DNA from 3 places in the Corynebacterium auriscanis genome. Region 3 is predicted to be linked to each of the others. Evidence: predicted binding sites of a transcription regulator. Region 3 holds the regulator's gene; each other region holds the start of a gene.
What was found. The regulator LexA, encoded in region 3, represses DNA repair genes until DNA is damaged. The targets are predictions, from matches to a motif close to CGAACANNTGTTCG.
Positions count from the first base shown of each region.

Region 1: CAURIC_RS03935 (SAV_6107 family HEPN domain-containing protein) is a predicted target of LexA. The motif match lies at 2,462-2,475, and genes of this name have one in related genera.
Region 2: CAURIC_RS04735 (HNH endonuclease signature motif containing protein) is a predicted target of LexA. The motif match lies at 3,724-3,737, and genes of this name have one in related genera.

Region 1 is NZ_CP047046.1:943,174-947,781, forward strand. Features, by position in the region: gene CAURIC_RS03920 (polyprenyl synthetase family protein) at 1-614, opposite strand, end outside; gene CAURIC_RS03925 (methylenetetrahydrofolate reductase) at 685-1,653, shown strand; gene CAURIC_RS03930 (GNAT family N-acetyltransferase) at 1,730-2,359, opposite strand; gene CAURIC_RS03935 (SAV_6107 family HEPN domain-containing protein) at 2,615-3,061, shown strand; gene CAURIC_RS03940 (DUF3040 domain-containing protein) at 3,275-3,700, shown strand; gene mraZ (division/cell wall cluster transcriptional repressor MraZ) at 4,373-4,608, shown strand, end outside.
Region 2 is NZ_CP047046.1:1,134,228-1,138,835, forward strand. Features, by position in the region: gene CAURIC_RS04720 (ParA family protein) at 1-639, shown strand, start outside; gene CAURIC_RS04725 (segregation and condensation protein A) at 649-1,452, shown strand; gene scpB (SMC-Scp complex subunit ScpB) at 1,462-2,052, shown strand; gene CAURIC_RS04735 (HNH endonuclease signature motif containing protein) at 2,097-3,686, opposite strand; gene CAURIC_RS04740 (pseudouridine synthase) at 3,985-4,608, shown strand, end outside.
Region 3 is NZ_CP047046.1:1,388,159-1,392,766, forward strand. Features, by position in the region: gene hrpA (ATP-dependent RNA helicase HrpA) at 1-629, shown strand, start outside; gene nrdR (transcriptional regulator NrdR) at 677-1,138, opposite strand; gene CAURIC_RS05835 (hypothetical protein) at 1,258-1,695, opposite strand; gene lexA (transcriptional repressor LexA) at 2,011-2,835, shown strand; gene CAURIC_RS05845 (DeoR/GlpR family DNA-binding transcription regulator) at 2,946-3,848, shown strand; gene CAURIC_RS05850 (uracil-xanthine permease family protein) at 3,845-4,608, opposite strand, start outside.

The sequences.
Region 1 (4,608 bases), 440 kb from region 3:
CAGGCACGGCGGCATTGGTGGAGCCTCTCAGGGCTCAAACCCGAATCCCACAGCAGGTCATCGGCCCAGGCCAAGGCAAGATCGCCGGTGAGGATAGCCTGGCTCGTACCGTAATGGGCGGATTCACCCCACCATTCACGTTGACGGTGATGACCCTCGAATACGCGGTGGACGGTGGGGTTGCCACGACGGGTGTTGGATTGATCCACGATGTCATCGTGGATCAGGGCGCAGGCTTGGATGAACTCAAAGGCGCTGATTGCCGAGAGGAAGGAATTCGCTAACGCATCGGGATCTTGCGCATCGTTACCCGAGGTGGTGAGGGGCTGCCTTCCGCCAGCGGTTGTGGCCTTGGCTTCATCCAATCCGGCTCGCACACCCGCCCACGCAAATGTGGGGCGCACACGCTTGCCACCATTAACAATGAAATCACCCATGGTCTCAATGGCCTGCGTAACCAAGGGATTGATCTCGAGGAATTCAAGCTGCGATGCGGCCAAGTACTGGTTCAATCGGCGGTTCACAGCCGCGGGAACTGCGTTCAACGGGGAATCCAGCGCCCAATCATCGGGAGTGTCAAAGGAATTGGCGAAAGCATTGCCCTGAGTTCTCATAGTTCCCCAGTGTAGAGATAATTCGCGGAGCTAACGGCGCCGGCGAAACTAGACAGGTTAGTATGTTTTCATGTCAGCTATTAATCGCCAGGTTGCCGTTTCTTCCTCTTTGAATTTTACGACGCCAGGGAGGATCCCCTTCTCGGTTGAATTCATGCCCCCGAGGGACGATGCCGCCGAGATGCGTTTGTGGAATGCTGCCGAAGCGTTCCATGACCTTGGGGTTAGTTTCGTGTCGGTGACTTATGGTGCGGGTGGATCAACGCGCGCTCGTACCCTTCGTGTGGCGGAGCGATTGGCGACTAAGCCGTTGACCACGCTGGTGCACATGACCCTGGTGCAACACACTGTGGAGGAGCTCAAGGAGATTCTGCGTGGTTACGCGGAGTTGGGATTGACGAATTTGCTCGCTCTGCGGGGTGATCCGCCAGGGGATGTGAATGCCGAGTGGATCCCTACTGAAGGCGGGTTGGAGTACGCACATGAGCTCATTGAGCTCACCAAATCGATGCCGGAATGCGAACACTTCGATATCGGTATCGCGAGTTTTCCCGAGGGGCACTTCCGCGCCGGGGATTTGGACAATGATACGAAATACACCCTGCGGAAGCTTCGGGCGGGGGCCGAGTATTCGATCACTCAGATGTTCTTTGATGTCGACCACTATCTGCGGTTGCGCGATCGACTAGCAGCGGTGGACCCAGAGCATGGCGCGAAGCCGATTATCCCAGGGTTAATGCCGATAACGAGTTTGCGCTCAGTGCGGCGTCAGATGGAATTGGCGGGAGCCAGCCTGCCTTCACCCCTTGAGCAACGACTGCTGAAGGCGGCGGCAGGTGACGAGGAAAGGAACCGTGCCGCGATCCGCGAGGTGGGGATTGAAGTGACGACCGAGACGGCGGAACGGCTTATTGCGGAAGGTGCACCGGACCTGCACTTCATGACTATGAACAACGTGCGGGCGACACAGGAAGTTCTGCATAATCTAGGAATGGCGCCGGCATGGGGGCCCGATCTGGGACACGACATGGTGCGTTAGCGGCTGCTTGGCGGGCGTACCTCGTCCGCATTGTTTGAATGTGCACGTGGTGCGAGTGAGAAGATATAGGGGGGAGCTAGGGGGTTGTTGTGGTGGATTTGTTGAGTTGTAGGATCCCGAACGGCCGGGGGTCTGCGCTGAAGCGGAAGTTGCGCAGTAGGTCGGTGAACCCTTTACTGCGGTAAATCTGCCACGCGGAATTTCCTTCGAGTGGGACCTCTGGGGTGGACAGCATGATCGTTGGTCGCGTTAAGTGTTCCACGATGTGATCTAGAAGGGTATGGCCTAGGCCCAGACCTTGGAATTGTGGATCGACGTGGATCTCTGCCAGTTCAGAGTAGTTGGACAGCATCTGCGCAGCCCGATCTGCGGGCAATCCGGCCTCGATTAATCCACGACGTACCTGCGAATACCACCATGAATGGGGTTCGCCTGTGAAGCCGTAGGCTACTCCGGCGATGGTATGTGCCGGGTTGTGAATTGAGGGGGTCTGGTCTTGGGGGTGGGAAAGGGCAAGTACGCAGGCGAACCCCGCATTGTCAGCACTTGATCGCCACAGCTGCCTGCGTTGGTTGCGCGTGGATTCGGAATATGCCATGGCGCGCAGGTGGATGGTGATGAGCTCTTCCAGCCGGGAGAGAAATTCCGTAGGGCTGGCGGGGACGATCGAAAACGTCTCAGGAGAGTAGGTGCTGGAGCTGGGCATGCATTCTAGTGTGCCATTTATTTGTAGGGGGCAGTGCGGATTGTCGTAGGTTTGTCAGCGTCGATTACCGGAGGGGCGAAGGGGAGGGTCGACATATCCCTTAGAGCGTGTGTTCGATTATATGGGGTGAGGTGGATGGGGTGTCTGGGGTGCTTTTTAGGTTTAAGGGTGCAAGGGAAACGAGGCACGCTCCTCTGAAGATTGGCATAGGTTGGCTCTACCGAGCGGAAGATGTGGTCAAGGAGGGGTGAGTTAATGACGAAAGAGGACATCATGGCATCGCAAAATTTCAAGGGATCAAACGTAACGCGAATTTCTGGGCGCAAGATTGTCAGCGCGCGGAGCTTTATCGATGATGCGGAAAAACAGTTGGAGCGTTCTCGGTTCTCGGGGCGGGTAGATGATCGGGTGGTGTTTGCCTATCGGGCGGCTCTGCGTGCGGCGGGTGCGTTGGTACAAACTGCAATGGTTGGCAGGAAACGTTCTCCGCGGGGTAGCGCATGGGAAAAGCTTCGTGTGTTGCATCCGGATTTGAAGGATTGGGTAAAGCTCTTCGAGGGGTATGCGCGCATGGCTAGTCGCGCAGGTATGGGACTGGAATCGGGAATGGATCCCCAGCTTGCTGATCAGTTGTACGCGGATGCTGCTCGGTTCATAGATTTGGCGCGCGAAGAAACGGGTTACCTGCCGAGCGTTGCGTAGTTTGGGGGTTGGGTCCCTATTTTTGGGGTACAGTGGGTTAGCAAATATGAATAAATCGGCGACGGTGGAACCTTTTGCGAGGTTTATGCGTTGTGCTGGGTGAAGACCTAGGCGCGGAGGATGGACAAGTTGGGGTCATCGCCGGAATAGGTGGTGGCGATCCAGTCTCGCTGGAGCGCTAGGAACGTGTCTAACAAGACCTGGAGGTCGACAGTGGCTCTATCGGAGCAAGAAAAGCGCATGTTGGAGGAGATTGAGCGTGCCCTCATCGCGGAAGATCCGCGCTTGGCACGCAGGGCTTCTGTGCGTGAAGGCTCGGCACCTGGCCTCACGGTGGGGATTCGCTCCATTGCTTTAATGATGCTTGGTCTCGTGATGCTTATTGGTGGCATCGCATTGGCGCAGAATTCCCTGTGGTTCGTTGTCTTGAGTGTGGTCGGTTTTCTCGTGATGTTCGGCGGTGGATTGCTGATGTTCAAGCCGGAAATTGCGGGAGTGTCTAGAAGCAAGACTAATGCTGCACGTCAGATTCGGATGGGGGATAGCGGTGCGACCAAGCGAGATGCGCATAAGCGGACCAGCGATGGTGGCTTCGGGGACCGGTTGGAGAATAGCTTTAAGAAGCGCTTTGATCGGTAATAGGGCAAGGTTCGCGTAGAGCGCGCAACACAACTCCCACTGAGAGAGTAGTGGCGCACGTCGTCAATCCCTCGGTCAGCTTCTTTTTCGGTGAACCCTAGGCTTCCTGCTCCTTGAGTAAAGGAGGGGAAGTCTAGGGTTTTTCTATGCCTGATCCGCTCGCGCAGATGTTCTCGGGTTGAGGGAAGTCCCCCCACACTGGCTACAGAAAAGGGAAAATTCCCCACTTGCCAACCATGCGTAGGGAAACCAGTCTCGAAGAAATCCAAAATGAGAGTCATGGTTATGTCCGGCTGGCTTTCAGCCGAGGCTAAAGCGCCAGTAATTGGCCGTGATAAGCGAAAATAAAGTTCCGTTTGCCTGAGGCCACCAGGCGGTTTCGATCGGCCGTGCCCGTCCGAGTTGAGCTCGGTCGGTGTGGTTTGTGCGCGATAAACGGGTTACTCATCGAGACTTCCCTTTTTTGTAGACACAATTTTCGGCGTGTGCTGGTCTTGGTGGGGTGAAGTGGGGTAAAGTGGGGATCGTTGGTGAGTGGTTACTAAAAGATGCGCTCTGAACAGTGCAAATGTAGTCATCGGCCGGCCTCGGTAGGCAAAAACATCCGAGATACAACTTCATGTGTGACAACTGAACAGTGGATGGAGTTGACGGGAAAGGAGCCAGGTTCAGATGTTCTTTGGCACTTTTACCCCGAAACTCGACGACAAGGGTCGCCTTACCCTCCCGGCTAAATTCCGGGCGGATTTAGAGGACGGCCTGATGGTCGTCAAGGGGCAGGATCGCAGTTTGGCTATCTACCCGCGTGACGAGTTCCTTGTCCGTGCCCGGAAAGCTGCCGCGGCATCTCGTACCAATCCCAAGGCGCGAGCTTTCGTTCGTAACTTGGCTGCGAGTGCGGACGAGCA
Region 2 (4,608 bases), 250 kb from region 3:
GCCGGCTTGGGGATTGGTCACCAGGAGCTGGACGTTACGGTGTATAACCTGCTGGTGGATAATTCGCTGTCTATTCTAGATGCAATCCACGAAAGTCCAGTCGAGGGGCTTGACGTGGTGCCGGCGAATATCGATCTGTCCGCTGCTGAGATCCAATTGGTCAATGAGGTCGGCCGTGAACAAGCACTGGCGCGGGCGTTGCGTCCAGTGATGAACGACTACGATTTCATCGTCATCGATTGTCAGCCATCGTTGGGGTTGCTGACGGTGAACGCGCTATCGTGTGCGGATTCTGTGATCATTCCCGTCGAGTCCGAGTATTTTTCCTTGCGTGGTTTGGCACTGCTGATGGACACGGTAGAAAAGGTGCGTGATCGGCTGAACTTCCGGCTGGAGGTTTTGGGCATTCTGGTGACGATGTTCGATCGTCGCACCTTGCACTCGCGCGAGGTGATGGAGCGATTAGTGGAGGCCTTTGGTTCTAAGGTCTTCGACTCGGTGATTACACGCACCGTGCGGTTCCCGGAAACGTCCGTGGCTGGCGAGCCGATCGACACCTGGGCACCGAAGTCATCTGGCGCAGTGCAGTATCGCAACCTTGCCGCAGAGGTCATCGAGCGCGTAGCTGCCCAACCTTAGGATCAGCCGGTGGAATCCACACAGCCGGAGATCACAGGCTTCCGTGTCGCTTTGGCCAACTTCGATGGGCCGTTTGACCTGTTATTGCAGCTGATTCACTCCCATAAGTTGGACATCACGGATGTTGCCTTGGCACGAGTGACCGATGAGTTCATTGCGTACACGAAGGGGTTATCGAAATCCGCGGAGGATTTGGATGAGGTCACTGAGTTCCTTGTGGTGGCCTCCACGTTGTTGGATCTGAAAGCCGCGCGGCTGGTTCCACGGGGTGAGGTGGAGGATGAAGAGGACCTCGCCCTCTTGGAATCTCGTGACCTGCTGTTTGCTCGTTTGCTGCAGTACCGGGCGTATAAGCAGGTGGCGCAGATGTTTGCGGAGTGGCAGCGCAACGCGGCGCGGCGCCACCCGATTGGGCTGTCGCTGGAGGAGCACCAAGCGAACCTGCTGCCTCCCGTGGAGATCGGTCACACTGCTGACAGCTTCGCGGAACTTGCCGCTGCTGTGTTCCGTCCGCGGCCGTCGGGTGTGGATACGGGGCACGTTCACCAGGTTGCGGTGAGTGTCCCGGAGCAGGCTGGGCACATTCTTAATACATTGAAAGTCGCTGGTGAGAACAGGTGGGTGAGTTTCGGTACGTTGATAGCCGATTGCGAGCTGAATATGACTATCGTGGGGCGCTTCTTGGCGTTGCTGGAGCTTTACAAGGCCCGGGCCATCGGAATCGAGCAGGAGATCCCGTTGGAGGAAATGTCCGTGGCCTGGACTGGGCTGGATGTGGACCCGGCCGTGGTTGCGGCATCGAACTGGACGTAACCTGAATTCATGAACGACCATGAAAACGAGTCTGCGGCCGCTGTGCCTCTGGCACCTGTTTCACTTTTGCGCAGTCGCATCGAATCCCTGTTGCTTGTGAGTGACGAGCCGGTCACCGCTGCTGAGCTTGCGCGGGTTCTTTCCACCGACGCCACGGTGGTCCCCGCCAACGAGATCGAGATGGTGTTGGTGGAGATTCGGGACGAGTTTGATGCGCGAGGTTCTGGCTTCGAATTGCGTGAAAGCGACGGGGCTTATCGGCTGTACACGCGGAGGGAGAATTCGGAGGCCGTGGAGGCAAAGCTTCTGGATGGTACGCAGCAGCGGTTATCGCGCGCGGCTCTCGAAACTTTGGCGGTGGTGGCGTATCGCCAGCCGGTGACGCGAGCGCAGGTTTCGGCCGTCCGCGGTGTTAACTGCGACGGCGTCATGCGTACATTGGCGTTGCGTGGCCTGGTTTCGGAGGTCCCCGAAGGACCGGGTGGAGCGAACTTGTACTCCACCACGGACTTATTCCTCGAACAGCTGGGTATTGCTTCTCTCACCGAACTGCCTGATTTGGCACCACTTCTTCCCGAGGTTGACTCGATTGACGATTAGAGCCATGGAGCGGGATCTATAAATTCTCGACCCTGGGTTGGTGTTTAGAATGGCGGCTCGTCGTTGTTGCTATTGGGTTCGTCTTCCTGGTCGATGATTCCTAGTCGTCGTTCGTTATAGGCATGGGTGACCCTGATGCGCCTGGTGGCTTTGTGTTGGAATGTTTCGCGGCCGAGGGGGCCGTCGCTGGTGGTGGTGATGGTGTGGCCGTCTCCGTGGCTGGTCCAGGTTTCTGTGCCGTCGGGGTGGAGGGTTACATCCCAGTTTCCGGCGGTTTTCAACCGGTGGTGCTTAGCGCACAGCAGGTGCAAATTGTCGGTGGACGTCGGCCCCGACGCGGTGGGGTTGGTGTGGTCGTAGCGGTGGACGTGGTCGATTTGGCATCGGTGGGCGGGGATGGTGCAGCCGGGGAATCGGCAGTGCCCGTCTCGTCCGGCGACCATGGCAGCGGTGCGGGCGGATGGTTGGTAGCCGTTGTTATCGCTGGTGCCGGCGCCGGCGAGGTGGGTGATGCGGTCGAGCCAGGCGGCGGAGGCGGCGGTGGTGAGCCAGTGACCTTCGCCGAAGACGTCGTCCAGTGGCAGGCCGAAGGTGTTTTTGTAGAGGTTGAGAGTGATCGATGCGGTGGTCTGGCCGCGTAGTAGCCCGAGGAAGGCTTGGCCTTGGGTGGTGTTATTGGTGGTGGCGGCGTTGTTGATGGCTTTGAGTAGTTCGACGCCGGTGATGGCATCGACGGTGAGAGTGAAGGTGGTGTAGTTCGGGTCGCGGTTGTCGTAGCTAAAGGAGCTCACACCATCGTGGTAGGTATCCTCATCCATGGGTGGGACGTCATCGGGGTTGATGCCGTCGTTATCACTGTCAGCATCAGTGCCGGCATCCGTGTCAGGGGTGTCTTTCGGGACTGGAACCGCTAAGGGGTCGATGAACTCCATGAGGCGTGCGAATGTGTCATCGATCCATTTGAGGGAGCGCATCGCTTGATTAGGCACCGTCGGTTCCAGCAGTTTGACCACTGCATGATCCACCAGTTTCCGATGATTGGTTTTAACAATGGATAGGTGCTCGCAAAGCCGGAATACCAGCTGGAAATGAAACGCGCCACCACTGACTAGGTGGGCGAACCGGGGAAAATTCGTGAGGGTCAGTCCAACCATGGCGATCTGTTCGGCCTTCCACGCCGTTAAACCCGTCCGCGCGTGAACGCGGGTGGTGTGGTCGTCAATCATGTCCTCCATGCTGGGCAATGTCAGATAGGCGAGGTAAACGTGAAGTGCATTGATGGTCTTGGAAGCCAGGCTGACAGGATCGCTTGGGTCGTCTACACGCCATGAGGCTTCTGGATGACGCCACTGCGGTTCCAGCTGCTCCAGGATGAGAACGAGCTCTTCGGGCAGTTCCTCATCCGGTGGCTCGGGTAGTCGTCCATGGGGAGGTTCGTCAGAAAGGCCACTCCCTGGCGGGACGTTATTTTGTTCGAAATTATCCATTCCAGGAATGGTTTCTTGGCTTTGATGTTTCCCCTCTGGGGTGGGCCCGGACTGAGCTGCGGATTTATCGTATGGAGCGTTGGTTGAGGTGGAATGCTGTTGTGGCGGTGAATCTTTATGGTCGTTGAAGTCTTTGTGATTACTCACGTTTCCCCCGTTTCGTCCCCTTTGTTACCCCAATATTAGAACGGCTGTACGAACCAGTCAATAGTTTGTTAGAAGAATTCCTAGGAAATAAATCAGCATCTCAGAGGGGGCTAGCATCTCAGAGAGGGTGGGCTAGCATGGCGGGGGCAGGGACAAGTGGGTGGCGTAGAAGCTGGATGGGAAGCGGCCGGGGGACTAGCAGTGGAGAAGGGGGCCCAGCTGCAATGGTTCACTATGGCTGCCTACCTGCTAGGATGTGGGAGGATATATAACACACTTCTCATGTGAGGAAACACAGTTGAATAGAACCGCTCGCCGAGACGGCACACCGGAAAATGATCGTCAACGAAATCAAGATAATTCCCGAAATGGGCAGCAGGGGCGGGGCTCGGCTGCACGCAACGGTGCACGCACCAATCCGCGCGGTGCTGCGCGGGGTGCGGGACGAGGTGCGGGACGGAACAACGCACGCAAAGCACCCGTGCCACAGCCAGTCGACAGCAGCCCGCGCGACGTGGACCGCTTTGTGCCCAACGTGAACCCAGCCAAGCACCAGCATGTGTCGGAAGATGAAGCGGCGCAGATTTTGGCGTCAGAAAAGAAAGAAAAGCAGCAGGTCAGGCTACAGAAAGTTCTTGCATCCGCCGGAGTAGCAAGCCGGCGCATGAGTGAAAAACTGATCGCTGCGGGCCGAGTTGAGGTCAACGGCGAGGTCGTGCGGCAAATGGGGTTGCGGATTGATCCGAGCGTCGATGTCGTTCGGGTGGATGGCACCCGCGTGCAGGTCAACGAGGAAATGGTGTACTTCGTGTTGAACAAACCACGCGGTGTGCACTCGACGATGCACGACGATTTAGGGCGCCCGCACGTGGGAGAGCTCGTGGAGGCCAAGTTCAATCAGGGGCAGGGGTTGTTCCACGTG
Region 3 (4,608 bases):
TTAAGGGATTGCCGTTGCGCCAGCGTGTAGCACTGGAATCGTCTCCCGGCGGATTGGAACCTCTGCTTGATTCGTTAGTTGCACTGGCCTGCAAGGAAATTCTCACGAAGGCTGGGTCCGTTATCCGTGATCCGGATAAGTGCGCGGAAGTACTAGCCGTCGCCAGTAAACAGGGCCCCTCTTTAGTACGGCAATATGTAGTGGCCGTGGCCCCTGCCCTTTTAGCTGTTGCCGATATGCGTACCGAGTTGGACGGTTGGAGCGGCGAAGCAATTGACGATATGAAGAAGCAACTGGATTTCTATGCTGGCCCGGGGGCTATCGCACGCGCCGGAATTAGTCAGATGAAACATGTCCCACGCTACGTCGCCGCAATGAGGGCGCGACTGGAGATGATGAATTCAGATCCTGATCGCGAGATGGACTTGGATGACGAGGTCCGCGCGGTCTTGGCGGATTACGAAGAAACAGTAAAGCGCCTGCCCTCAACCCGCGCGGCTTCCCCCCAGCTTAAAGACGTACGGTGGTTGATCGAGGAATTACGTGTCAGCCTGTTTGCCCAGCAGTTGGGGACTACGAAGAGCGTTTCGGCACAACGCATCAGAAAAGCCCTAGCCAAGATACGCTAGTGCTGTGCCGCGCTGCCCCTAGAGCTTAGGCGGGCCAAGCCTTGGCCTTACTGGCAGCCGTCGGTACGGTGCGCGCGGAGGGATTCAATTTCCCGTTCGAAGTCGTCTGCACTGGAAAACGACTTGTAGACGGAGGCGAAGCGCAGATAAGCAACCTCGTCCAGGGTTCGTAGCGGGTCCAGAATCGCCAAACCGATATCGTTAGCTTGAACTTGGGATCCGTGCTGGGCACGTATGGATTGTTCCACCTGTTGTGCCAACACCTTAAGGGCATCGTCGGACACTTCCCGACCTTGACAGGCCCGCCGGACGCCTTTGATGAGCTTGTCGCGGCTGAATTCCTCCGTCACCCCGTTGCGCTTGGTGACCAACAAGATGCTGCGTTCTAGTGTGGTGAAGCGGGTGGCACACTTGTTGCACTCACGGCGCCGGCGGATCGCCACGCCGTGATCGACGGTGCGGGAGTCGACCACTTTCGAGGATTGGGAACTACAAGACGGACACAACACGGCCTTAATGCTAGTCCCACACCCAAATCCCAGAACAGTGGGCCGGAAAAACGCGGAACCTTTGGCTGCTGAAAGCCCCCGCCCCGCGGTTTTCCTACTCTCTATGACTCGCCCCTGAATTACTTCATCTGTGCTATTTGCGCTGGAGCTGTTCCCGACAATTGCACGGGCTCTTCGGCTACCACCGGCGCCAAGGTAATGGAAAGGAAAATAGCCGAGGTGGAAATGATAACTCCGCCCGGAGATGACACTATAGCCAAGGTGCGGCGACGAATACGTTCGAGCAAACCCAATCGCTTCGAATGCGTTCGACAATGAGAGGTGGCTAAGATATGACCGCTCGCCACGCTACGGGGTGCCCGTTCCAATACTGGACCGGCGAAACGCGTGTTCGAACCTCCACGAGAATCCTCTTGCTCCCACTGGGGTTTAACGGTGTGAGGTCGCCGCACTCCTGCGGTGCGCGGTACGCGGCGACCTTCCACGATCGCATACCCCCGTTGCTGATTGTTCAGGTCTGCTAGGGGACGACGGGAAAAAATAACCGGAGTGGACATGTCATAACCTCTTTCTTAGTGTTCTTACTAGCCAAATAAACGGAAGCGCTCCGAAGAGTGCTCCGGTTGCCCATAGCCCGCCGGGTAACCCGGCTGAAAGCTTGCGATCGTCACATTACGAACCAGGGACGACAACCCAGCCTCGAACAACCACATTTTCGCTCTTCTGTTCTATTATGACGACAATTCACACGCTAGCACGGTTGTTCGATTGTTGTCGAGTGTTTTTTCGAACATTTTTCGAACACCTATGCCAAAACTGTCCGCAACTGCGGTAGTGTAAGAATCGATGAGTCATCAAAGTTAGGAGCCCCCATGTCGCCCGCCGGCAGCCAGAAACCCCGATCTGCGAACCCAAAGTCCACCGATAATTCACCCATTACGCCCCCCACCCCATTGCCCAACTCCAGCACGCCACCGCGTCGCGGACGGCCCAAAAAATCCGATGCCGATCGTAGGGCCGAAAAGGCTCAGGGGCGGAAGCAACCCACGGAGCGCCAGCGTCGCATTCTAGAGGTCATTCAAAATTCAAAGAGCTTGCGCGGATATCCCCCAAGTATTCGTGAAATCGCCGATGCAGTCGGCCTGCAGTCAACCTCGTCGGTCTCCTACCACCTCAATTTGCTTGAGGAAGCCGGTTACCTGCGACGTGAGGATAAGAAACCGCGCGCCGTAGACGTTCGTGAATATGAAAAGCGTGGCAAGAAGACCCCAGGGCGCAAACCCGGCCGTCAACCTCGCTCTGAAGGTGATGAAAACCTGCCTGAGGCGACCTACGTCCCCGTTGTCGGGCAGATTGCTGCTGGCAACCCCATCCTCGCGGAGCAAAACGTGGAAGCTCACTTTCCACTTCCGGGTGAGTTGGTGGGGGGCGGAGAACTCTTCCTGCTCCAGGTTGTCGGCGATTCCATGCGGGATGCGGGCATTCTCAACGGTGACTGGGTCGCTGTACGTTCCCAGTCCACCGCTGACTTTGGTGACTTCGTTGCAGCGATGATTGATGGCGAAGCGACCGTGAAGGAATTCCACAAAGATTCTGAGGGACTGTGGCTGCTCCCCCACAACGATCTGTTCGAGCCAATCCCAGCCGAGCACTCCCAAATACTTGGCAAAGTTGTCGCCGTGCTCCGCAAAATCTAACACTCGCCACCCCCGTTCCCCGGCACTCACGCCCGGGGTTCAACTACCTCGCTAGAATTTGTTCGACAGGCCAAAAGTAGTCGGCATATTCCCAGCAAGGAGCGACAGGAGTGCAATCCACCGAACGCAGACGACAGATTGTCTCCCTCGCCGCGGTGCAAGGTCGAGTCACAGTCAACGAACTTGCCGATCGTTTTCGCGTAACGGCCGAAACTATTCGTCGCGACCTCGCCGCCCTCAATGACAGCGGGCTGCTTTATCGCGTACACGGCGGGGCCGTACCCGTGCCTAAGTACCACACTGAATACACCAGTGTGGAAACCCGCTCGAAAGCTAGTATTCAGGCCAAACTGGCCATCGGCCGAGAAGCCGCACAGCATCTGCCTAAACCCGGTTCGACTATTTTTCTCGATGCCGGCACAACCACGGGCGTGCTGGCCGACTACCTAGCCGAACAGTCTGTCAGGGGCAACGCCCCCCATCTGATCGACGCAGACGGTGACGGAATCTCTCCCGGCCAGGCAGAGTCCCGCCGGGATCACTCATCGCCCACCCCCAACAGCGGGGCTACCACGCACTTTCCCCCACTGCGGGTGATCACCAACTCCCTCCACATTGCCTACCGATTGGCAAACACGCCCTCCATTGACATTTTGCTTATCGGCGGTGACGTGCGCCCTCAATCCCGTGCCGTCGTTGGTCCCATCGCCACCCGACAACTGGGTGTGCTTCACGCGGATGTCGCTTTCATCGGTACAAACGCACTCACCATGGCACATGGGCTTTCTACTCCCGACGCCGCGGAGGGAGCAATCAAGCGCTGCATGGTCACCAATGCCGACCGTGTCGTCGCCCTATGCGATTCCTCAAAGTTCGGCTTGGACTACCTGGTCAGTTTTGCCTCCATTGACGATTTATCAATGCTCGTGACTGATCCCGGGGCGCCCGATACTTACGTACAGGCGCTCAAAGATTCGGGAATCGACGTGGTCTTTGCCCAGCCTGGCACCTAGTCAAGCTGTCTACTTTGTTGCCCCTCACCCACATGGTCGTAGAGCCAACGCATCGCTGGGTAGGCCACGATGATCCCCACCGAACCCCATGCAATTCCCTCCAGCGCGATAGAGCCCACATTGAGGGTAAGGTTGCCGATGCCTGCAACGAGCGCTACAGCCGCTGCCGTCAGGTTCACGGGGTCAGTCAGCTTCACCTTGTTATCCTGCCAAATACGCACTCCCAGCAGACCGATCATGCCGTAGAGCACGATCGTTGCCCCGCCAAGAACTCCGGCTGGAATCGTCAGGATCACGGCGCCGAATTTAGGAATGAAGGCCAAGATGATTGCGAAGGTCGCCGCCACCCAATAGGCAGCAGAAGAATAAACACGGGTAGCGGCCATCACCCCGATGTTCTCCGCATACGTCGTAGTGCCACTTCCACCACACCCACCCGCGAGGACAGTGGCGGCACCATCAGCCATCAACGCGGGCCCCGCCAGGTCATCCAGGTTGCGCTGAGTCATGGTTGCTACGGCCTTCACATGCCCGACGTTTTCCGCAATGAGCACCACCACTACTGGCAAGGTCACTGCCACTGCTGCCAGGTGAAATTCGGGCTGGTGAAACTGTGGCAGTCCAACCCATCGGGCGGCGGCGATCGCTTCCCGGGACTCGCTACTAATGCCACCGGTGGTCCATGCGAACACCCAGCCAATAGTCACCCCCAGCAAAATCGCGAGGCGCCCCAGCATTCCCCGCCCCGCCACGGTGATCA